DNA from 2 places in the Paenibacillus paludis genome. Region 1 is predicted to be linked to the other one. Evidence: predicted binding sites of a transcription regulator. Region 1 holds the regulator's gene; the other holds the start of a gene.

Region 1 (12,361 bases):
CATCAATCTCACTCTCCTGCACGAATGGACGTACACCGTCATGCACCATGACCCAGTTGGTGTCCAGCTGCTTTAGCCCCAAATGTACGGAGTGCTGACGTTCGGAGCCTCCGGGAACGACAGCCTTCACTTTATCCAGCTTATAGGCCTCTACCCATTCCCGGCAGCGTTCTATGTCCTCCTGGCCAGTGACCAGTACAATTTCAGAGATAAGCTCATGCTGCTGGAACACCTCCAGCGTATGCACGATAATGGGTTTGCCTTGAAGCAGCAAATATTGCTTGCTCTCGGCGGTCCCCATCCGTGTTCCTCTGCCTGCCGCCACAATCACGGCGCCCACACTGTTCGACATTCTTTTTGCTCCTGTCTTTCACGTATATCCCCATCATAACGTGTTTGGCGGTCATTTCCAACCCAAAAGACATTTTGCGATATGGCTTCTTGCTTATTGCGCTTTTTCCAGCAGCTTCGGTTTGGCGAAAATCATTCTGCCGGCTGAGGTCTGCAGCACGCTTGTAACCAAAACCTCCATTGTCGTGCCGATGTACTCACGTCCGCCTTCAACGACAATCATTGTTCCATCATCGAGATAGGCTACCCCTTGTCCATGCTCCTTGCCGTCTTTAATGACCTGTACGATAATCTCCTCTCCCGGCAGAACAACCGGTTTTACCGCATTTGCCAGATCGTTGATATTAAGTACGGAAACCCCCTGCAGCTCACAGACCTTATTGAGATTGAAATCATTGGTTACCACCTTGCCGCGCAGCACTTTGGCGAGCTTGACCAGCTTGCTGTCCACCTCGGAGATCTCTTCGAAATCGCCTTCGTAGATCAGTACCTTCACATCCAGTTCTTTCTGGATCTTATTGAGAATATCTAGACCGCGCCGGCCACGGTTGCGTTTCAGCAGATCGGAAGAATCGGCGATATGCTGAAGCTCTTCCAGAACAAACTCAGGGATGACAATCGTCCCCTCGATAAATCCCGTTTTGCAGATGTCAGCAATCCGCCCGTCAATAATGACGCTGGTATCGAGAATTTTATGCTCCTCCAGTCCGCGGCCCTCCGGTTCAGCCGATTGTCCAAAGCGCCCGGTTGTCCAAAGCGAGGCCAACTCCTCTTTCTTCTCCAGACCGATACGCAGCCCCATATAACCCAGAGCTAGCGTGGCAGCCACCTGCACCAGCTCACCTGCCTTCCCCAGCCAGTCCATGGCCGGATGGAGCAGCAGGGACAACAGCAGCCCTCCCGTAAGTCCTGCGGCACCTGCGGCCAATTCATTCATCGGAATTCGCGAGCAGTACAGCACCGCCTCACGCAGCTTTGAACCTGCCCACTCCGCGCATAAAGTCCCCGCAAACAAAAAAATAATGGCACCCAGCACCGTAAATAAAATGCTTCCTTCCACAGGCAGATTTTCCCCCAGCTTTCCCATTCCCTCCGGGAACCCTTTTTCTGCCGTATGGTATAGCGAAAAACCGGACCAGGCTCCGCATAACCCGGCAAGCGTCAACATCACTTTTTTCCACATAACCTTAAGCACCTCCTTTTATTCATCCTAAAATGATCTATACCTCACCAGTATGTTCCAATTTTCAGGACGGTAATCGGGGGTTGCTTATTTTTTCTCATACTTTTACCTTACCGCTTCTGTAAAGATTCCCAGGAACTCCTATTCCCGTTGAAAACAGGGGGGCCCTGGCATATAATGAACTCAATTACGAACCCAGGGGTGAATGAAAAATGAGCGCACCAAGTTTACAGGCCTTTCAGGATCAAGTCTCCGAACTGCTGCTCCGTCACCGTAGTCTTCTGGATGTAATGTCCAAGAACGGGCAGAGCAGCGCATCCGTCAACCGTGCCGTTGTCAAGGCCATTACCGAATGCGGCTGTATTCAGCTGCATGCCACCAAACAGGTGTTCGAGCCCGCTTTGGGACTTGAACAAGCCAAGGAACTCGCAGGAACTCATCTTGAGGGCCAGCTGTGCGAGAACTGCCGTGAAGTTGTCGCTTCCGAGCTGGGGCGGGAATTGTTCTATATGTCTGCACTGTGCAATCTGCTTGACATTAATATGGACGAGGTTGTGGTGAAGGAATCGCAGAAATGCGCTACGCTCGGTTTGTTCAACCTATCCTAATCATGGCTGACGACGCTCTTGTATGCTTTCTTCATTCGTTCAGCCGAAAAAGGCTTTGCCGTCCACTGAGGTCAGGGAGGGCAAAGCCTTTTTCGGTATATATAAAGGAATGATTATCTAGAGGAATAACTTACAGGCTACCCGTTCTTGGAGTGATAGATCTTGTCTTCCGAACGTCTTCTGCGGCGGTGACGGCGACGTGCCGTGAGCCGGTCAATATTATGCTTAAATCCGTACAAAGCATACAGCGCGAGCAGTCCAAAGATCATCTTGGCAATCTGCTCCGGGAACACAACTGCTACTGCTACCGCCACAATAATCACTAACGGCGCACCAACGACCGCTTTTTTGGGCAGTCCGATCTTCTTGAAGTTAGGGTATTTAACTGTGCTGACCATCAGATAAGATAAGAGCAAAGTGGCAACAATCATGAATGGAGCGGAAACATCTTTATGAAAAAGGGCCAGTGTGGCGAGCACGCCACCTGCAGCAGGAATAGGCAAACCGACAAAATATCCGGGGATTCCCGGGCGGACATTAAAACGGGCCAACCGCAGCGCCCCGAATACCGGGAATATTGCTGTTACAGTCCAGCCGAGCGCAGAACTCAAATCCTGCAGGCTTGTAAGATACATAATTAGCGCAGGTGCCACACCAAAGGATACGACATCGGATAGGGAATCCAGCTCTTTGCCAAATTCACTCTCGCAGCCCAGTGCCCGCGCTACACGGCCATCTAGTCCGTCAAGCAGCATAGCGATAATCACCATGATAGCGGCCATGCTAAGCTTGCCGTCAAACGCCATCATGATACCAAACATTCCAAGCATCAGGTTACCAATGGTAAAAAGACTCGGAATTGATTTTTGTATCATTTCTTCACCTCTATTTTATTACTTTGAGCCTAACTTCTTCAATATTACGTGATTGTATGTTATTTACATTTGCCTGTCAATAAGAACTTGTTTCTGCAGGCGTTTAAGTCCGTCTTGGATATTTCGTGCCCGAACCTCTCCGATTCCATCCACCTCATCGAGTTCCGCGATGCTCGCGGTCATCAGATTCGGCAGCATTTCGAAGCGCTCCACCAGATTGTGGATGATCACATTCGGCAGGCGTGGAATCTTATTAAGCAGCCGGTACCCGCGCGGAGTAACGACTTCCTCGGAGGCAATCGCTGTAGAGGAATAACCAAGCAGACGGGCAATATGATTGTCATCCATCAGCTCATCGTCGCTGGAACGTTTGAGTCCGGCAATAATTTCGCGGATTTTGTCCTCCTGTTCCTCTCTTGCATAGTCTCTGTACAGAAGCCATGCTTCTTCCTCTGTATTTCCAACCAGTTCTTCCATCTGCATGCTGATCAAGCGCCCTTCGTTGCCGAGTTCGTTGATATAGCGCTTGATTTCCATTTTAATGCGCAGTACCATCTCCACCCGCTGGATCACCCCGACAACTTCAGCCACGGTAACGATGCCTTCATATTCAGAAGCGGAAAGGTTCGTTAAACCCTGGGTAAGTACTGCTTTGTACTTCTCCAGGGTTTGTATGGCCTGGTTGGCCTTGGCCAGAATTGCCCCAATCTCCTTAAGCGCATAACGGATGGAACCTTGATACAAGGTAATGATGTTGCGCCGCTGGGAAATGGATACCACCAGCTTGCCCGTCTGCTTGGCGACACGCTCTGCAGTGCGGTGGCGGATCCCTGTTTCAATGGATGAGATGGAGGAATCGGGAATGAGCTGCGTATTTGCGTACAGTATCCGTTTCAAATCCTCGCTCAGAATAATGGCTCCGTCCATTTTAGCTAATTCATATAAATAATTGGGTGAAAAATCGCAGTTAATGGAGAATCCCCCATCGACAACTTCCATCACCTCCGGGCTGTATCCGACAACAATCAAAGCTCCTGTCTTTGCACGCAGCACATTCTCCAGACCTTCCCGGAAGGGAGTTCCGGGTGCCGCCATCCTCAGCAGATCATTCATATTATCTAATTGATTATATTCTTTCATCTTCCTATGCCCCCTAATCTAACGCGACCGATAGTGCATCTGCTACGGTACTGACGCCAATAATCTGGATATCCTGCGGATGTTTCCAGCCTTTCATGCTCTTCTCTGGCATAATCACTCTCCGGAAGCCAAGTTTAGACGCTTCCTTCACCCGCATTTCCGCGCGTGAGACCCCCCTGACCTCACCGGTGAGACCGACTTCACCAAAGAAGACATCATAAGGCTTGGTTGATATATCGCGGAAGCTGGAAGCTATGCTGATAGCTACAGCCAAATCTACTGCCGGTTCATCCAGTTTCACCCCACCGGCAACGTTCAGATAAGCATCCTGGTTCTGCAGGAACATCCCCATCCGCTTCTCCAGCACCGCAATAATAAGCGCCATCCGCTGGTGGTCCATACCTGTGCACATCCGGCGGGGGGAAGGGAAATGAGTTGCAGCGACAAGTGCCTGAAGCTCAACAAGCACCGGTCTGGTTCCTTCCATACTCGCCACTACTGCTGAACCCGCTACACCTAGCGGACGTTCGGACAAGAACAGCTCGGAGGGATTCTCCACTTCTGTAAGCCCGATCTCCCCCATCTCAAAGATACCGATCTCATTGGTTGAACCGAAGCGGTTCTTAACTGCCCGGAGCAACCGGTACGTATGATGCCGCTCTCCTTCAAAATAGAGCACGCAATCCACCATATGCTCCAGCATTCGGGGTCCGGCAATCGCCCCTTCCTTGGTAACATGACCAACAAGTACTGTTGCGATCCCGCGGATTTTGGCGATACGCATAAATCTTGTCGTACATTCCCGAACCTGTGTCACGCTGCCAGGTGCACTGGTTACTTCCGGCATGAATACCGTCTGGATGGAGTCAATGACGAGGAACTGAGGTTTGATCTGTTCAATGGCTTCCTCGATGCTTTCCATATTCGTTTCGCATAGTACATACAGCTCTGCCGACAACGCCCCGAGGCGATCGGCACGGAGTTTCGTCTGCCGAACCGATTCTTCTCCCGAGATGTACAGTACGCGTAAACCTTGAGTAGTCAATGCATGCGAGGTCTGCAGCAGCAGGGTTGATTTCCCGATGCCGGGGTCGCCTCCGACCAGCACCAGCGAACCCGGCACAATACCTCCGCCGAGAACCCGGTTAAGCTCACCGATGCCTGTCAATATACGGGGCTCTTTGTCACTTTCTATATTTATGATCGATTGCGCCTTTTCTTTACTCTGAAAAATAGGTGCATTCATTCCTTGTGTTTTGACTACGCTTTCGGTCTCCTCAACCATGGAGTTCCATGCCTGGCAGCCCGGGCATTTGCCGAACCACTTCGGCGATTCGTAGCCGCATTCGGTGCAGAAAAATTTAGTTTTTGGTTTAGCCATGTGTACTCCTTACCGTCCGAACTGCTTAAATTGCGGATAATTTTCTCTTATTCAAAGTTTACCATTTCTGCACCTTGAACGAAAGGTCAGTTCAGAGCTACTTTTGAGGAGTATCTCATTAACTTTCCTGAAATGCGGGTGAATTATCACCAAAAGGGTCTGCACAGCAACAAAAAGCCCCCGCCCCTCTATACGGAGGAGCGGGAGCTATGTTTCACAGATGGATATTATTTCTCAGTTTCCACTTCTTTTTCCAGGGAAGCTGCTGGCGGCTCAACGGTAGTTACGACAAGCTCACCGTTCACCTCATCGATCTTGAGGGAATCGCCTTTTTTGATGTTGCCCTTCAGCAGTTCTTCGGACAGCCGGTCCTCAATATGCTTCTGGATCGCCCGGCGAAGCGGACGTGCGCCGAAGGCTGGATCATAACCCTCTTTGGCCAGGAAGGCTTTGCCTCCCTCTGTCAGCTCAAAGTCCACATCGTACTCACGCAGCCGCTTGCGCAGCTCATCGGACATCAGCGTAACAATTTCTGCGATATGCTTTTCTTCCAGGGAGTGGAAGACAATGATCTCATCGATCCGGTTCAGGAACTCGGGACGGAAGCTCTTCTTCAGCTCATCCATAACCTTGCCCTTCATATTGGTGTAGTCTGCTCCCGCATCCTGCACCGCTGTGAAGCCCAGCGTCGAATTCTTCTTGATCGCCTGCGCCCCTACATTGGAGGTAAGAATGATCAGAGTATTGCGGAAATCGACCACGCGGCCTTTGGAATCGGTCAGACGGCCGTCTTCCAGCACCTGCAGCAGGATGTTGAATACTTCCGGATGGGCCTTCTCAATTTCGTCCAGCAGTACTACGGAATATGGTTTACGGCGTACCTTCTCGGTCAATTGTCCGCCTTCTTCATAACCAACATAACCTGGAGGCGCTCCTACCAGACGGGAAGTGGAGTGTTTCTCCATGTACTCCGACATATCAATCCGGACCACCGCATTCTCATCGCCGAACATTGCTTCAGCAAGCGCCCGTGCCAGCTCGGTTTTACCAACCCCGGTAGGACCGAGGAAGATGAAGGAACCCATAGGGCGTTTAGGATCCTTAAGTCCTGCTCGTGCCCGGCGGAGGGCCCGGCTGACTGCCTTGACGGCTTCGTCCTGGCCGATTACCCGTTCATGCAGGATAGACTCCATATTAAGCAGACGGTCGGTTTCCTCTTCCTTCAGCTTGCTAACCGGTATACCGGTCCAGCTGGCTACCACTTGAGCGATATCCTCTGGTGTAACCTGTGAGTCAGTGCGGCCTTGCTTCTCTTTCCACTGGTTCTTGGTCGTGTCCAGTTCCTCGCGGATCTTTTGCTCCGTATCCCGCAGTGCGGCAGCCTTCTCGAATTCCTGGCTCTGTACGGCTGAATCCTTCTCCTTGCGGATATCATCCAGACGCATTTCCAGTTCCTTCAGATTTGGCGGAATCGTATAAGAGTTCAATCTTACCTTGGAGCCGGCTTCATCAATCAGGTCAATTGCTTTGTCCGGAAGGAACCGGTCAGGAATGTAACGGTCGGACAGTTTTACAGCCTCTACGATGGCTTCATCCGTGATCTTCACCCGGTGATGGGCTTCATAACGGTCACGTAGTCCGTAAAGAATCTGAACAGCTTCCTCAGGAGAAGGCTGATCCACCGTAATAGGCTGGAAGCGGCGTTCCAAGGCTGCATCTTTCTCAATATATTTGCGGTATTCATCCAGCGTAGTGGCACCGATGCATTGCAGCTCTCCACGGGCCAGAGCCGGCTTCAGGATGTTGGAGGCGTCAATAGCACCTTCCGCACCGCCTGCACCGATCAGGGTGTGCAGCTCGTCAATGAAGAGCACGATGTTTCCTGCCTGGCGAATCTCATCCATAATCTTCTTAAGGCGGTCTTCAAACTCACCGCGGTATTTGGTCCCGGCTACTACAGAACCCATATCCAGAGTCATTACGCGTTTGTCGCGCAGCGTTTCCGGAATTTCATTATTGATGATCTTTTGGGCCAGACCTTCGGCAATGGCTGTTTTACCAACCCCAGGCTCACCGATCAGCACCGGATTGTTCTTAGTCCGGCGGCTCAGCACCTGAATGACACGTTCAATTTCCTTACTGCGGCCGATAACCGGATCCAGGTTGCCATCCTTGGCATAGGCGGTAAGGTCACGGGCCAGGCCATCCAGCGTTGGTGTGCTGACATTGGCAGGCGCACCGCTGTGGCTGGAAGTAGCTTCGCTGCTGCCGAGCAGCTGCAGCACTTGCTGGCGGGCCTTGTTAAGGCTGATCCCCAGGTTGTTGAGTACACGGGCAGCTACACCCTCGCCTTCACGGATAAGCCCGAGCAGGATATGCTCAGTGCCGACGTAAGTGTGTCCCAGCTTGCGGGCTTCGTCCATCGACAGCTCAATAACTTTTTTGGCACGAGGAGTATACGCGATGTTTGTTGGCTGCTCCTGTCCTCTGCCGATCAGTGTTTCCACTTCATCCTGAATTTTCTCAAGACCCAGACCAAGTCCGATTAGAGCTTTTGCGGCTATGCCGTCTCCTTCACGAATCAGTCCGAGCAAAATATGTTCTGTCCCAATGTTGTTGTGTCCCAAACGAACAGCTTCTTCTTGCGCCAGCGCCAGCACTTTTTGTGCGCGTTCCGTAAATCTTCCAAACATCATATCTCCTGCACCTCCACGAATAATAAATATCTATAATTAATGTTGTGATCCCAGTGTTTCCCGGAGCAGCTTTGCCCGGTACATATCACGTTCAGTAGCCGTGAGCTCATCGCCGAACAGCTTTTGCAAAAATCCGGGCTGTGTCTTGACATTCAGCTCATTCAGCACTGAAATCGAAGGCCCTTCCAGTATCCCCAAATCGACTCCAAGCCGCAAATCGGATAACCGCTGGGCCGACTCTTTAAGCTCCATCACTGCCGCATAGGACAAAATGCCGTAAGAGCGTTTAATCCGGTCGGTAATCCGCAGTGCGGAATCAACCAGCAGGCGTTCACGGGCATTCCGTTCATGCTCTATAATCTGGGTGACCACACTGTGAAGATTCTCAATGATCTCACTTTCGGTCTGTCCCAGCGTAATCTGGTTGGATATCTGAAAGATGTTCCCAACTGCTTCGCTGCCCTCACCATAAATTCCTCTTACGGTCAGTCCCACCTGATTTACAGCGGATAGAATCCGGTTGATCTGATGGGTCATAACCAGTGCCGGTAAATGCAGCATTACCGAGGCTCTTAGCCCGGTTCCTACATTGGTGGGGCAACTCGTTAAGTACCCTCTTCTATCATCAAAGGCATAATTGACAGAAGCCTCAAAAATATCGTCGATGGCCGTTGCCCTTACCCAAGCCTCTTTAACCTGCAGGCCGGGAAACAGACATTGAATCCGGAGGTGGTCTTCCTCATTGATCATAATGCTGACCGACTCATCCTCGTTCAAAATGACCGCTCCACCCCGTGAATCATTGGCTAGATTTGGACTGATCAGATGTTTCTCCACCAGCACTTTTTTATCCAGCTCATCCAGCTCATCCAGCTTCAGCAGTTGAAAGGTACCAAAGTCCGCTGCAGCTTCTCCCTGAAACACGGGTGCCAGCTGCTCCAGCGCCTCTTCCGCCTGCTCGGCAGATGCCAGCAAAGGAAAAGGCAGGTGCTCCAGATTGCGGGCGATACGCATACGGCTGCTGATTACAATCTCGGAATGGCTGCCACCGCAGCGCATCCAGTCACTAAGCGCTTGTTCGGTAAACCGGAGACTTGACATGCCGCATCCCCCCTATATATGAAAGACTTTACTCTTGTGCCATTTCTTTTTCAAGTCGGCGGATCTGATCCCGCAGCTCGGCTGCAGTTTCAAACTCCTCTTGCATAATGCTTTGCTGCAATTCCAACTTCAGTTCATCAATTTGCCGTTTGCACATAATTTGTGCCCCCGCACGTTTCGGCAGCTTGCCTACATGAGCGGTGCTGCCGTGCACTCTTCGGAACAGCGGATCCAGCGTGCTGTCAAAATATTTATAGCAGGAGCTGCAGCCGAACCGTCCAAGTTTGCTGAACTGGGAATACGTCATGCCGCAATTCTCGCATTTCAGTCCCTGTGCATTTTGGGTTGCCGCGGATTTCTCCTTGCCGGAGCCTTCCAGATCCAGTAAACCGGAGAGCAGGCTGTGAATGGAGAACCCGCCCGCGGTTCCGGGAATTAATTCCCCCTTCTCCCGCGCACAGCTTTCACAAATATGAAATTCCGTCTTCTCTCCACTCACAATTTTGGTGAAATGAAGGGTAGCCGGTTTGACGCCGCATTCCTGGCAAAGCATAAGCGGTGTCCCCCTTACCATTCGTATTATTTACCAAGCAAAGAAATCAGCATGGCTTTCATAATCTTGGCACGAATCTCATCCCGGTAGGGCAGATTAATCGTCAGACAATCCCGGGAAACAGCGGCGCGCATGAGACACGCTTCACGCTTGGTTAAGAACAGGGCCTCCTCAAGCTGGTAGATCAGCCCTTCGGCGGAATTCTGGTCAATATCATTGCCTATCGTGGATTTGAGATGTGCGTAAAGCGCCACATTCTGAGGAAGCTCAAAGCGCTGAATCCGGATGTAACCTCCGCCTCCACGTTTGCTCTCGACCACATAGCCCTTCTCCAAAGTAAAGCGCGTACTGATGACATAATTGATCTGCGACGGTACACAGGAGAACTGGTCCGCCAGATCATTACGCTGAATTTCCACCGTACCTTCGGGACTTTCATGCAAAATATTCTTCAGATATTGTTCGATAATATCGGAGATATTACGCATCACTCATCCTCCAGTGTTCAAAGCGTTAGGGTAATTCTTGCTGTACATCCGTCCGGCGGTGATCTCTTAAGAACTTAACCCAAGCACCTAAAGGCGAATCGGACACAATGTCCTGCCTTTCAGACTTTACAACTTAGGAGAGACTGCTTTCGGGATGCGTTGACTTTGACTTTCTTTGACTTTTTTCATATTATAACATATTCTCACTGAATTCCAAGTGGTTAGTCTTATTTTTTACTTATTGCCGCCATTGTATTCGGAATAACCCTTGGATCAACATGCATTTTAATATGAAAAATATAAAGCTCTCCCTGCTTCATTCAAAGCGGAAGAGCTGCTTATGATCAGAAAAAATCAAACAATGCGGTCCGTGCCTGCGGCATAATCCCTTTCAGCCACTCCACGGCTTCTAGACTGCCGGTTAACTGCCCACAGCGGTGCAATTCTTCCGGACGTTTGTATCCAAGCAGCAGCACCGTCAATGTTCCAATGCCGCAGCGCAAATCCGCCTGCTCTCCGGTACCCTTTACTTGTATTAAAGATGCCTCACCTTGCTGATTGACCTTCCACTCCCACAGCCCGTCGTTCCATGGGGCATGCTCATCCTCAATATACAACGTGCGCTTTTGCAGCTCATTCTGTTCCTTAAAGGTGAGTCCTTCCACAAAGGCTTTGGCATTAACAATACGCGCCATAAAATAAGGATAATTCTCCTGCGGAATACGGGGATCCGGAAGCAAAAACGGCAGCATATCATCTGCTGGCACCAGCTTTAATTTCGCAGCGGTGACCATCGAATCATGGTTGGCGAGAAAAGTCCACAATCCCCGGCGGGCTTCTTCGTCCATAAAAATGAATTCATCAATAACCAGTTCTTTGTTCTCTATTTTATAGAGAACATAACCTCCCGGTTCACCCGCTGCAGAATAAAACACACAATGACGTGTATCCTCATCCACTACGCTGTTCTCCCACCATTCACGATCACGCAGCAGCGTACCGTTATACCCGGAAGCAAAGCGCCCGTATAACTGCTCCATTACTTCAATATTTGCTTTATCGCGCTCTACACGCCCCTCCATTTCGGCCTTCCGCGGAAACTTGCCCACCGGTATCGTGTACTTCTTATATTCACAGTAGATCTCCCATCCGAACCTGCGGTAAAAAGGAATCAAGAAGGGATGCAGGAAGGATAACGTATGACCTGATTCATTCATTGTTTGTAGCGTATGGGACAAAAGCTTGGCCACAAGTCCCTGTCTGCGGTTCTCCGGCCATGTCGCCACTCCGGCAATCCCACCCATGGAGACGGCTTTGCCTTGCACATACACCTGAAGAGGCAGCAGCGTCAGCTTCGCACTTAGCTCCCCTTCCTCAAAGATACCCCAGACTCTTTCCGGCTTGAACTTCTGTTTAGATTTTACTCTGTCGTCACCGTTAAGTTTGAATTGAAAAGCGTACTCGGACAAGCCAAGGCTTGCCTCAAAATCCTCTAGCTGCAATTGCCTGATCTCCAATACCTTCACCTCATTATCAAATAGAATAGTGCTTATTAAGAGTATATCAAGCCCAGAAACGGTACGCGAATCCGCCAAGAAAGATTATAAAGAATCCAATGGTTATCCACAACTTATGCACAGCAGCACAAAGAACCGGAAAGAAAATCTTTCCGGCAAAAAATAGTTATCCACGATTCTAAAGTCTCTATCCACAAATTCCACATATTATCCACAAAACCCGTGTATTACTTGGATTTTCTCTTGACGAATCCCCAAGAATATGTCTTTCATCCACATCATTTAAGGATAGTTCCCTATCAAATATTGTATCCACATGTGTGTAAGTTTTCTGCGCTTGCTGAAAATTATCCACAACATTTCCACAGCCCTGCACAAACACAAAAAAGCCACTGTCAATGAATCAACAATGGCTTTGTGTGCTTGGCGGCGTCCTACTCTCCCAGGACCCTTCGGTCCAAGTACCAT
Region 2 (12,361 bases), on a different contig from region 1:
TTATCTCCGGCATGACACGAATAAACTCAGTCACCATATTTACCAGTTAGTGAAGGACTGGAAATCCAGATAGTTCTGGTTTGATTTTTGGATGAACATGAAAGAGGTGAGCCCCTTGTCTTTTGCGGCCCTTACAAAAAAAGAGCTGACGATGGTGGAGAGCCAGCCTTGCTGCGAGAAAGCGGAAATGTCAGCGCTGATCCGAATGAATGGTTCGGTGCAGCTTTCGAGCAAAAAGGTAGTTCTCGACATTTCGACGGAAAACGCCGCGATTGCAAGGCGGGTATATTCTTTGCTTAAGAAATATTACCAGGTCCATATCGAGCTGCTCGTGCGTAAAAAAATGCGTTTGAAGAAGAATAACGTTTATATCGTAAGAATCCCAAACCGTGTTCAGGAGATCCTGAAGGATTTGCGGATTGTTTCCGAAGGTTTCATCTTTACCGATGGGATCGACAAGGAAATCGTCGGTAAGAACTGCTGTAAGCGCGCATATCTGCGTGGTGCATTTATGGCGGGGGGATCAGTCAACAACCCGGAAGGTTCTTCCTACCATCTGGAAATCGCTTCCATGTATGAGGAGCACTGCAAAGCGCTGGTGGATCTGGCTGGGGAATTTCACCTGAACGCCCGCTGCATAGAGCGCAAGAAAGGCTTTATCCTATATATCAAGGAAGGCGAGAAAATCATTGAGTTTCTCAGTCTGATTGGAGCGCATCAAGCGTTGTTTAAATTTGAGGATGTGCGGATTATGCGCGATATGCGCAACTCCGTGAACCGGATCGTCAACTGTGAAACGGCGAATTTGAACAAAACGATTGGCGCTGCGGTGCGGCAAATTGAGAACATCAAGCTGCTGCAGCGTGAAGTGGGGCTGGAAAGCCTGCCGGATAAGCTTCGCGAGGTCGCTGAAATCCGTTTGGCACACCCGGACATCAACCTCAAGGAAGTGGGCGAGATGCTGAAGGGAACGGTCAGTAAATCCGGTGTAAACCACCGTTTGCGCAAAATTGACGAGCTGGCTGATAAGGTTCGGGGAAGCTGATTATTTTTTTTCTAGTGTGGATGAGGTTATAATGATATAATATTATAAAATTAATGTGAAATTTTTGGGCAGATCTCAAATAGGGGGTAAGCGTTTCATGACAAAGCACCCGGTAGTTGTACGGTTGAAGACGGGGCTCCACGCTCGGCCGGCAGCATTGTTCGTGCAAGAAGCTAACAAGTTTTCGTCGGAGATTTTCGTGGAAAAAGACGATAAAAAGGTTAACGCCAAAAGCATCATGGGCATTATGAGCCTGGCGATCAGTTCCGGCACGGAGATTTATATTAGCGCGGATGGCGCCGATGCGGATCAAGCTGTAACCGCTTTGACTAGTCTTGTAAGCAAGGAAGAGCTTGAGAACCAATAATTTTGCAAGGTCTTACTTATTCGTACACCAGAAACGTTGCTGCTCTCCCTCTCCGGGAGACAGCCAGTTTAAAAAGCCCCTTTGCGGGCTTTTTTTATTACCTTGTTTAGGAAATTTGAATTTGATGAAACTACAAGGAGAATGAGGATGCACAATCAGGTGACTTTAGCAGAGCCGACAGTAGAGCTGGCGCCGCAGTACTTGGCATTTTACGAAGAATGGCTGGCAGGTGGAGAGATATTCGTCCCTTGGGTAATTGGCATTGATCCCACCGACTTCGCGGCTATGGTCCGGTATTTGCAGGATAACGCGGATGGCGTAAATCTTAAAGAAGGCTGGGTACCTAGTTCTACATACTGGTTGGTGAATGCAGATTCCAAAGTGGTGGGTGCAGTAAATATAAGGCATCGCCTGACTGGAAAACTGCTTCAGAGCGGGGGACATATTGGATATGGGATACTTCGCTCTGAGCGGCGCAAGGGATTGGCAACCGAGCTTCTGAGACAGGCCTTGCTGAAGGCGGGCGGGCTTGGGATTACCAAAGCGCTTGTCGTTTGCGATGACAGCAATATTGCTTCCGAACGGACGATCCGCAGAAACGGCGGGGTGGAGGATGGTTCATACATCGAAGAGGACGGCAACGTGATCCGGAGGTTTTGGATCGAGACGTGAAATGCAGGCGGAATGTAACCTCTGCAAATTTTTTCTTCAAAAGCCTTGGGGGATATGCAACTTTTGCCAAGCAGTTCCGTCTAGAGGGTACCAACAATTTTTGGAGAATGAAAGGGGATGGCAAGGATGAAGAAATGGGGCAAAACAGTCGGTACCGTATTGCTGGCGGGAAGTTTATTGGTAGGGGGTACGGCTTTAAGCGGAGTGCTTCAGGCTCCTGAAAAGGCTTACGCTGCTGAGGATGTGCAGAGAAATGTCGTTAGTGTTGTAGGTAAAGGCGAGCTTTCGATCAAGCCGGATATCGTGTATCTGTCGATCGGCGTCAGCACTTCTGCTGCAACAGCTGAAGAAGCACAGAAGTCCAATGGAGCCAAAATCACCAAGCTGACCAACCTGCTGAAAAAAACCTGGGGTATCGCGGATAAGGACATTCAGAGCACGCAATTTTATGTGCAGCCTAATTACGCCTACACTGAAAAAGACGGTCAACAGGTTAAGGGTTATAACGCCCAGCACACGCTGCAAGTCTCTTACCGCGATCTGACTAAGGTTGGGGGACTGCTGGATGCCGCTTCTACAGCGGGAGCGAACAACATCGGAAGTGCACGGTTTGCCATCGAGGATCCTTCTGCATTCGAAGCACAGGTTATTGAGAAAGCAATGGCTAATGCAGATGTGAAGGCAGCCGCGATTGCCAAAGTGGCCAAACGCAGTCTGGGCCAGGTCGTTACGGTTATCCAGAACGATGACGGTAATAACCCGGTTGTCTATATGGAGAGCGCCCAAATGTCCAAAGCATCGGCCGATATGGCTGCAGGCACTTCGGTTGAAGCGGGAGAAGTTAAAGTATCCACCCAGCTTAGTGTAATGTACGAGCTGAAATAAGAAAGCGACGGGTGAGGCGTTGCTTCCGCTGTGATGGCGGAGGTAACGCCTCTTTTTGCTTTTGAAGTACAGAAGCAGGTGTGAAATCTCTCAATTTGTTTAAAGTAATGTAATAAGACTCGTAATATTTGCAGGGAAACTTTAAGAAACTGTAAGGAGCGTTGTAACAACCACGGTTGCTGTTTATCTTATAATGGGAAGAGTCCATCATCGTACCAGCGGAAGGGGAAAAAAGTATGAAGTATATGTCGAAAGAACAGGCCCGTAAATGGGGTGCAGGATTAATGGCAGCAGGATTGCTGCTGGGCGGAGCTCTTCTGCCTGCAGAGACGAGCCAGGCCGCAGCGGCCAAGACACAGGCTAAAGTCAATTCATCACTTGTTGTATTAAAAACAAACGGAACGATTTCACAGCATACCGGGATCGTAAGCGCAGGGAAAGTATGGGTGCCGGTTGCTTTTATGCGTGATACTCTGGGTATGCCGTTGACGTATGATAAAACGGAGAAAACTTATACGATCGGGAACGGAATTACACGAACCAAGCTGATGGTCTCCGATTACGGCACCTCCATCTCGGTCAATAATTATTTCCTGGGAGAGTTTGAAGGCAAGATTATAAATAACCGTCTGTATGTTCCCTTTGATCTGCTCAGCGATTATTTGGGCTATAAGGGGGATTGGAATGCTGCCTCCGGACGGTTAAATGTGATAAAGAGAACACAAAATCCGATTACGGTAACGACTGAAACTTACAGCAAGGACTACAAGGACGCACCGATCAAGCTGGATTACCCGCAAATCAGCGGTTTGGACAATGCCAAAGCGCAGGCAGCGATTAATAATACCCTTAAGCAGACGTTCCTAAAGTATGCGGAAGGGGCTGAGAAAGAAATTGCCATTAGAGCCAAAGATGACCGCCCCTATGAATACGAAGGAGGATACGTGGTTACGTACAATCAGGACGGGGTGCTCAGCCTTGTGACCAGCCAGTATGGGTATACCGGCGGCGCTCATGGAATGACCTACCGCAATGCCTTTACCTTCTCGCTCAAGGACGGAAAGCAGCTATTGCTTGGAGATTTATTCGGTGCCAACCCCAACTATAAAAAAGAGCTTAATGCAAAGCTGGCGAAGCTGCTGAAAGCAAATGGCGGGTATCTTGGCGGCTTCACCGGCCTGAATACGGAGAAGGATTTCTATTTGAAAGACGGCAAGGCGGTCCTTTTCTTCCAGCTGTATGAATACACTGCATATGCTGCCGGATTCCCTGAGTTTACTTTCACGTTCAAGGAGCTGCTCCCCGGCGGAAGCAGTCCATTTGCCGCATTGAAGTAAATACAGTGACCTGACTGCGAATCCGCCAATGCCGGATACGGACATTTCCCCGTTACCGGATCACCTAACCGTTCATAAGCTAAAGGAGAAACCAGCTTAGGAGCGGGGAGGGAAAGTAACGATGAGTATTCAGTACACGGCGATTGGTGATTCGTTAACGACAGGATTTGGAGCTCTGCCGGGCAATGGGTTTGTTCCGGTCTACCGCCGGATGGCCGAGGCGCGGCTGCGGGTGCCGATCGAATTATCCAATTTGGGAGTCAACGGTTTGACCACAGATGGATTGGAGCAGAGGCTGAAGGGGGATTACAACTATCGGCTTGCCATCAGTGAGGCCGAATTGATTACGATGTCCATTGGCGGCAACGATTTGATCAAGGCGGCCAAAGCGGCGGGCGGCCGGCCGGGCGATCTGGCTCCGGTACTGCAAAAAGCGCTCCGGGAATGCAAGCGCAATTTGCATGACATTATGGGCACGCTTTCGCAGTTGAAGGCGGGCATGCGGAGACCCTATATTATCAGAATAGTAGGACTGTATAACCCCTATCCCCAGTTGACGGAAGCGACGGATTGGGTGCGGCAGTTTAACCACTATGCTGCGGGATATAGCAGCCCGGTATGCCGGTTCGCCTCTATATATAATGAATTTGCCGGCAACGAGCGGGGGCTGCTGTCATTAGATCATTTGCATCCTAACGGAAGAGGTTACCGTGTTATCGCCGGGAAGCTGGACACGTTGGGTTATGGGCGTCTGGGGTAATTCTTCATCAATAGAATAATGTACCTGAACTATAAAACAGCAAAAGAGGCCGGCGGGGATCACTTAGTGGTCCCAACCGGCCTCTTTGTTGTTGCTTGTATTAAACGCCGGCAGGCAGCGTCTTCTCGATAACTTTATCGACAATACCATATTCAGCTGCATCAGCTGCACTCATGAAATAGTCGCGGTCGGTATCCTTTTCGATCCGTTCCAGCGGCTGTCCTGTGCGCTCGGACAGAATGCGGTTCAGCTTGTCGCGCAGCTTGAGGATGCGGCGGGCGCGGATTTCGATGTCCGTTGCCTGACCTTGAGCACCGCCCAGAGGCTGGTGAATCATAATTTCGCTGTTAGGAAGTGCAAAACGTTTGCCTTTGGCACCGGCGTTCAGCAGGAAAGCTCCCATCGATGCGGCCATACCTACGCAAATCGTCGATACATCCGGTTTGATGTACTGCATTGTATCAAATATAGCCATACCTGCTGTAATGGAGCCACCAGGGCTGTTTACATACAGGTGAATATCCTTCTCCGGATCCTCGGCAGCCAGAAACAGCATTTGCGCGATGATGGAATTGGCTACCACGTCATTAACCTCCGTTCCAAGGAAAATGATGCGGTCCTTCAGCAGGCGGGAATAGATGTCATAAGCGCGCTCACCGCGGTTGCTCTGTTCTACTACCATAGGAATATAACTCACGTGGAAAACCTCCTTGAATTGGTTCTTCGAATGTGTTCATTTTTACTGTTACCGTATTAACCACATGATAAACAAATTCAAACAAAAAGTCAAAGAAAGTCAAACTTAGTTGCAAAAAAAAGAGCCATCACCTGGCTCTTTGGTTAATCATTAGTATGAGTGCTGCTAAATTATAGACAAATAAGAAAATAATGGCGCGCCCGCCAAGAATCGAACTTGGATCTCAGGCTTCGGAGGCCTACGTCATATCCATTGGACCACGGGCGCAACAGAAATTATTATAATACACTTATTATGCAAATGCAATGGATTCATCCTGTTGTTTGGAAAATATCTTTTCCCGGATGTCTGTGGCCTCATTTTTAGTCCGGCTGGAAGTATACAGTTTGGGCGTTTGTGCGGCCAGCACAAGACTTTCAGCCCCTTACATGGCTTGGCAGATGTATAAGATGAAAAGAGGTTGAGAATTATACTCTCGGAAGACTTGCACTCCGCGTAATATTTGGGTAGAATATGGGTGGGACTTAAAAAGTTAACCCGGGACATTTTGAGACCACGAACAAGGGAATAGAGAAAGACGAAGTTGCAGGAGTGAAAGCATGCGTAATTTATTAGAAATCCAAAAGCAGCTTCTGCCTGATCTCATGGAAACCCTTAAGAGACGGTACACGATTCTACATCAGATCATGCTGTCCGATATTATCGGACGCAGGACGCTCGCCGCTTCGCTTGATATGACTGAGCGGGTACTGCGCGCCGAGACGGATCTTCTGAAATCGCAAGGGCTCATTGAGATCGAGAGTGTCGGCATGCGCATCAGCGATGCCGGGCGCAGACTGCTTGACCTGCTGGAGCCGATCGCCAAGAGCTTGTTCGGCCTGGATGATCTGGAAGAGAAGATTCGCTCAACGTACGGTCTTAGTAAAGTCATAGTAGTGCCTGGCGATTGTGAGACATCGTTGTTTACCAAACGTGAGCTGGGCCGGGCAGGCGCCAAAGCGTTGCTGGGTGTGCTCCGTGCAGGCGATACGATTGCCGTCACCGGCGGCTCGACACTGGCCGAAATGGCCGATCAGCTGACACCGCCGTTATCCCATTCCTATAAGAACGCCTGGATTGTTCCGGCGCGCGGAGGACTTGGGGAAAGTATGGAGATTCAGGCCAATACCATTGCTTCGACGATGGCCAAACGGCTTGGAGCCAATTACCGGCTGCTGCATGTACCTGATCTGCTCAGCGGAGATGCTTATCAATCACTGGCGCTGGACTCCAATATTGGAGAAATCGTGCAAATCATCCGTAGATCGCGTATTATTGTTCATGGAATTGGCGATGCCATTGAAATGACCCACCGCCGTAAGCTTGATGAGACTACGGTCTCGGAAATACAGGAAGAAGGCGCGGTTGCCGAATCGTTCGGCTACTATTTCAATGAAGACGGTCAGGTTGTCCATACCATGCTGACGATGGGACTGCGACTGGAGGATATTATCCGGACGGAAGTTGTCATCGGAATCGCCGGAGGCAAACGCAAGGCGAAGGCCATTCATGCGATGCTGCGGTTTGGGCAAGAGGATATACTCGTCATAGACGAGGCAGCGGCTGTCGAAATCGGCAAAGAAATCGACGCACAAATACAGCAGGTCCTATAGCATCCAGTTTCTGGAGAGCATTCGCAGTTATTTTGCATTATACTTAACATTGTTGTCTTGACAAGCTTAACAGCCTGTCTTGAATAAATAAAACGAAATCTAGGAGGAACTATTCAATGAGTGTAAAAGTTGGTATTAACGGTTTTGGACGTATTGGACGCCTTGCATTCCGCCGTATTCAAAATGTAGAAGGTATCGAAGTGGTAGCAATCAATGACTTGACTGATGCTAAGATGCTTGCTCATTTGCTTAAATATGATACAACTCAAGGTAAATTCCAGGGTGAAGTTGAAGTTCACGACGGATTCTTCAAAGTAAACGGCAAAGAAGTTAAGGTTCTGGCTAACCGTAACCCTGAAGAACTTCCTTGGGGCGACCTCGGTGTTGACATCGTGCTGGAATGCACAGGTTTCTTCACAACTAAAGAAGCAGCTGAGAAACACTTGAAAGGCGGAGCTAAGAAAGTAGTTATTTCTGCTCCAGCTACAGGCGACATGAAAACTGTCGTTTACAACGTTAACCATGACATTCTGGATGGTACTGAAACAGTTATCTCCGGCGCATCTTGCACAACTAACTGCCTGGCTCCAATGGCAAAAGTGCTGAACGACAAGTTCGGTATCGTTGAAGGCTTGATGACAACTATCCACGCTTACACTGGTGACCAGAACACTCTTGATGCTCCACACGCTAAAGGCGACTTCAGACGCGCCCGTGCTGCTGCTGAGAACATCATCCCTAACACTACCGGTGCTGCTAAAGCCATCGGCCTGGTTATTCCAGATCTGAAAGGCAAACTTGACGGAGCTGCTCAACGTGTGCCTGTAGCTACAGGTTCCCTGACTGAGCTGGTTACTGTTCTTAACAAGAGCGTTACTGTTGAAGAGCTGAACGCAGCAATGAAAGAAGCTTCCGATCCAGAAACTTACGGCTACACTGAAGATGAAATCGTATCTTCCGACATCAAAGGCATGACTTTCGGTTCCCTGTTCGATGCAACACAAACTAAAGTCCTGACTGTTGGCGACAAACAACTGGTTAAAACTGTTGCTTGGTATGACAATGAAATGTCCTACACTGCACAACTTGTTCGCACTTTGGAACACTTCGCTAAACTTGCTCAATAAGATCGTTTTTATATAAGCAGCATCTATAGAGCGGAAACAGAAGTTCCTTGTTTCCGCTCTTTCTAAATGGATTCGTGAGTGAACCAATATGGGTGTGGAGGAAACTAATCATGAACAAAAAGAGCGTCCGTGATGTAGAAGTAGCAGGCAAACGCGTATTCGTACGCGTCGATTTCAATGTGCCAGTGGAAGACGGTAAAATCACTGATGATACACGTATCCGCGAAACACTTCCAACGATTAAATACCTGATCGAGAACGGTGCAAAGGTCATTCTGGCCAGCCATATGGGCCGTCCTAAGGGTCAATTCGTTGATTCCATGCGCCTTACCGGTGCTGCTGTACGTCTGTCCGAGCTGCTCGGCAAACCAGTTGCCAAAGCTGATGAAGCGATCGGCGATGCTGTTAAAGCACAAATTGCTGAACTGAACAACGGTGATGTGCTTGTGCTTGAGAATGTCCGTTTCTATCCGGGTGAAGAAAAGAACGATCCTGAACTGGCTAAGCAGTTCGCGGAACTGGCTGACCTGTTCGTCAACGACGCATTCGGCGCAGCTCACCGTGCACATGCTTCGACTGAAGGCATCGCTCACTTCCTGCCGGCTGTATCCGGTCTTCTGATGGAGAAAGAATTGTCTGTTCTGGGCAAAGCTCTTTCGAACCCTGAGCGTCCTTTCACTGCCATCATCGGCGGTTCCAAGGTTAAAGACAAGATCGACGTTATCGACAACCTGCTGACTTTGGCTGACAATGTACTGATCGGCGGCGGCCTTTCCTATACATTCACTAAAGCTCAAGGCTTCGAAATCGGAAATTCCTTGGTAGACAACGACAAACTTGATGTTGCTCTTGGATTTATCGAGAAGGCTAAAGCACTAGGCAAAAACTTCGTACTTCCGGTTGACGTAGTTGTAGCCGATAAGTTCGGCGCAGACGCCAACACCAAAATTGTTGATACAACTGACATTCCTGCAGATTGGGAAGGTCTGGACATCGGTCCTAAAACTCGTGAAATTTATGCCGATATCATCAAAAACTCCAAGCTGGTTGTATGGAACGGACCTATGGGTGTGTTCGAAATCGACATCTTTGCTGAAGGTACAAAGGCTGTAGCACAGGCTTGTGCGACAACCGAAGGTTACACTGTAATCGGTGGCGGTGATTCCGCAGCTGCAGCAGAGAAATTCCACCTGGCTGACCAAATGGATCATATCTCCACTGGCGGCGGCGCATCACTCGAGTTCATGGAAGGCAAGGCACTTCCTGGCGTAGAAGCACTGAACGACAAGTAAGACGTAGAAGGTAGAAGGAGGCAATCCATTACTATGAGTAGAACACCTATTATCGCCGGGAACTGGAAGATGTTCAAAACCGTTCCGGAAGCAGAAGGCTTCATCGCTGAAGTCAAAGGCCAAGCAGAAGTAGCAGGCGTAGAGACTGTTGTTTGCGCTCCATTTACTAACCTGCCAGCACTGGTAGCAGCAGTTAAAGGCACAAGCATCAAGATCGGTGCACAAAACCTGCACTTCGAAGATAACGGCGCTTATACAGGCGAAATCAGCGGTGTAATGCTGAAGGACCTTGGCGTAGAGTATGTTATCATCGGGCACTCCGAACGTCGCGCTTATTTTGGCGAAACGGACGAAATCGTGAACAAAAAGATGCATGCGGCATTCCGTCACGGCATCACTCCAATTGTTTGTGTAGGCGAAAAGCTTGAAGAGCGCGAAGCTAATCAAACAAAAGATGTGTGCAAAGTTCAAACCGAAGCTGCATTTGCCGGTCTCAGTGCCGAACAGGCTGCTCAGGTCGTTATCGCCTATGAGCCTATCTGGGCGATTGGCACAGGCAAATCCTCCACTTCCCAGGATGCCAACGAAGTTATTGCTTATATCCGTACCCTTGTAAAAGGTCTGTATGATGAAGCAACTGCTGAAGCTGTGCGTATTCAATACGGCGGCAGTGTGAAGCCTGAGAATGTAACGGAGTACATGAGTCAAAGCGACATCGACGGCGCTCTTGTCGGCGGTGCCAGCCTGCAGCCAGCTTCCTTTGTTTCACTCGTTGAGGGGGCGAAGTAAGAATGTCAGCACCCAAACCTGTAGCATTAATCATCATGGACGGTTTCGGTTTGCGCAATACGACTGAAGGCAACGCTGTTGCTCAAGCCAACAAGCCTAACTATGACCGTTACCTGAAACAATATCCGAATACCACACTGACTGCTTGCGGCGAAGCTGTAGGTCTGCCGGAAGGACAAATGGGTAACTCGGAAGTAGGACACCTTAACATCGGTGCCGGACGTATCGTATATCAGGATTTGACCCGGATTGACAAGTCTATCCGTGACGGAGAATTCTTTGATAACGAAACGCTGGTTGCTGCTGTAAGAAACGCCAAATCAACCGGCAAAAAGCTTCATCTGTATGCACTGGTCTCCGACGGAGGCGTACACAGTCATATCAGTCACCTCTTTGCCATGCTTGATCTGGCCAAGAAAGAAGATATGCACGAAGTGTATATTCACGCATTCATGGACGGCCGCGATGTACCTCCTGACAGCGGACAAAAGTTCGTTCAGGATCTCGTAGCCAAGATTGAAGAGGTTGGCGTAGGTAAGATTGCTACGGTATCCGGGCGTTACTTCGCAATGGACCGTGACAAACGCTGGGAGCGTGTAGAGAAAGCCTATCGTGCTATGGTATATGGCGAAGGTCCGAAATATACCGATGCCCTGCAGGCGATCACAGCCTCCTATCAGAATTCCGTGTATGATGAATTCGTTGAGCCTAGTGTTATCGTAGACAGCAACGACAAGCCGGTTGCGGTAGTGGAAAGCGGCGATTCCGTTGTGTTCCTGAACTTCCGCCCTGACCGTGCGATTCAGCTGTCCCAAGTCTTTACCAACTCGGATTTCCGTGGTTTTGACCGGGGTCCTTTGTTCCCGCAAGGCCTGCACTTCGTATGTCTGACTACATTCAGCGAAACGGTGCAGGGCTTCGTGGCCTACTCACCGAAGAACCTGGATAATACCTTGGGTGAAGTGCTGGTACAGCAGAACAAGAAGCAATTGCGTATTGCGGAAACTGAAAAGTACCCGCATGTAACCTTCTTCTTCAGCGGCGGACGTGATGAAGAGCTTCCTGGGGAAACCCGCATCCTGATCAACTCTCCTAAAGTAGCAACTTATGATCTTCAGCCTGAGATGAGCGCATACGAAGTGGCGGCGGCCTGCGTAGCGGAAATCGAAGCGGATAGACAAGATGCTATTATCCTTAACTTCGCAAATCCTGATATGGTTGGACACTCCGGCATGCTGGAGCCAACAATCAAGGCTGTTGAAGTGACGGATGAATGTGTGGGTAAAGTTGTGGATGCCGTTGTAGCCAAAGGCGGCGTGGCAATCATCATTGCCGACCACGGCAATGCGGATATGGTATTTGACGAGAACGGACGTCCGTTCACGGCTCATACTACCAACCCGGTTCCTTTCATCGTAACTACCGAAAATGTTGTACTGCGCGAATCCGGTATCCTTGCTGATGTGGCACCGACGATTCTGGATCTGATGGGACTTCCGCAACCAGCGGAAATGACCGGACAATCCATGATCGCCAGCCGTAAATAAGCAGGATTTAAGCTTCACCATCACTACCAAAACCCATGATAAAAGGAGATTAACTTACATGACTATTATTTCTGATGTGTACGCTCGCGAAGTCCTCGACTCCCGCGGTAACCCTACTGTAGAGGTTGATGTTTATCTGGAATCCGGTGCTAAAGGCCGCGCTATCGTTCCTTCCGGCGCTTCCACTGGCG

The links. Region 1 encodes CtsR, which represses protease genes until heat stress. Its sites were predicted from a motif close to ATGGTCAATAAAGGTCAAACA; they were not measured.
Region 2: clpP (ATP-dependent Clp endopeptidase proteolytic subunit ClpP) is a predicted target of CtsR. The motif match lies at 5,849-5,869, and genes of this name have one in related genera.

Annotation. Positions count from the first base shown of each region.
Region 1 covers NZ_JBGJZP010000028.1:86,546-98,906, forward strand. Annotated here, with positions in the region: gene ispD (2-C-methyl-D-erythritol 4-phosphate cytidylyltransferase) at 1-352, opposite strand, end outside; gene ACAN56_RS32460 (PIN/TRAM domain-containing protein) at 446-1,534, opposite strand; gene ACAN56_RS32465 (nucleoside triphosphate pyrophosphohydrolase family protein) at 1,747-2,142, shown strand; gene pssA (CDP-diacylglycerol--serine O-phosphatidyltransferase) at 2,280-3,017, opposite strand; gene disA (DNA integrity scanning diadenylate cyclase DisA) at 3,081-4,157, opposite strand; gene radA (DNA repair protein RadA) at 4,171-5,538, opposite strand; gene clpC (ATP-dependent protease ATP-binding subunit ClpC) at 5,766-8,234, opposite strand; gene mcsB (protein-arginine kinase McsB) at 8,271-9,335, opposite strand; gene mcsA (protein-arginine kinase activator protein McsA) at 9,364-9,888, opposite strand; gene ACAN56_RS32500 (CtsR family transcriptional regulator) at 9,915-10,376, opposite strand; gene ACAN56_RS32505 (GNAT family N-acetyltransferase) at 10,721-11,893, opposite strand; partial or broken rRNA gene rrf (5S ribosomal RNA) at 12,315-12,361, opposite strand, start outside.
Region 2 covers NZ_JBGJZP010000013.1:154,868-167,228, reverse strand. Annotated here, with positions in the region: gene ACAN56_RS23110 (gluconeogenesis factor YvcK family protein) at 1-73, shown strand, start outside; gene whiA (DNA-binding protein WhiA) at 116-1,045, shown strand; gene ACAN56_RS23100 (HPr family phosphocarrier protein) at 1,143-1,412, shown strand; gene ACAN56_RS23095 (GNAT family N-acetyltransferase) at 1,560-2,084, shown strand; gene ACAN56_RS23090 (SIMPL domain-containing protein) at 2,211-2,969, shown strand; gene ACAN56_RS23085 (PdaC/SigV domain-containing protein) at 3,206-4,306, shown strand; gene ACAN56_RS23080 (GDSL-type esterase/lipase family protein) at 4,428-5,066, shown strand; gene clpP (ATP-dependent Clp endopeptidase proteolytic subunit ClpP) at 5,167-5,763, opposite strand; tRNA gene ACAN56_RS23070 (tRNA-Arg) at 5,956-6,030, opposite strand; gene ACAN56_RS23065 (sugar-binding transcriptional regulator) at 6,363-7,415, shown strand; gene gap (type I glyceraldehyde-3-phosphate dehydrogenase) at 7,532-8,542, shown strand; gene ACAN56_RS23055 (phosphoglycerate kinase) at 8,653-9,834, shown strand; gene tpiA (triose-phosphate isomerase) at 9,868-10,623, shown strand; gene gpmI (2,3-bisphosphoglycerate-independent phosphoglycerate mutase) at 10,626-12,170, shown strand; gene eno (phosphopyruvate hydratase) at 12,229-12,361, shown strand, end outside.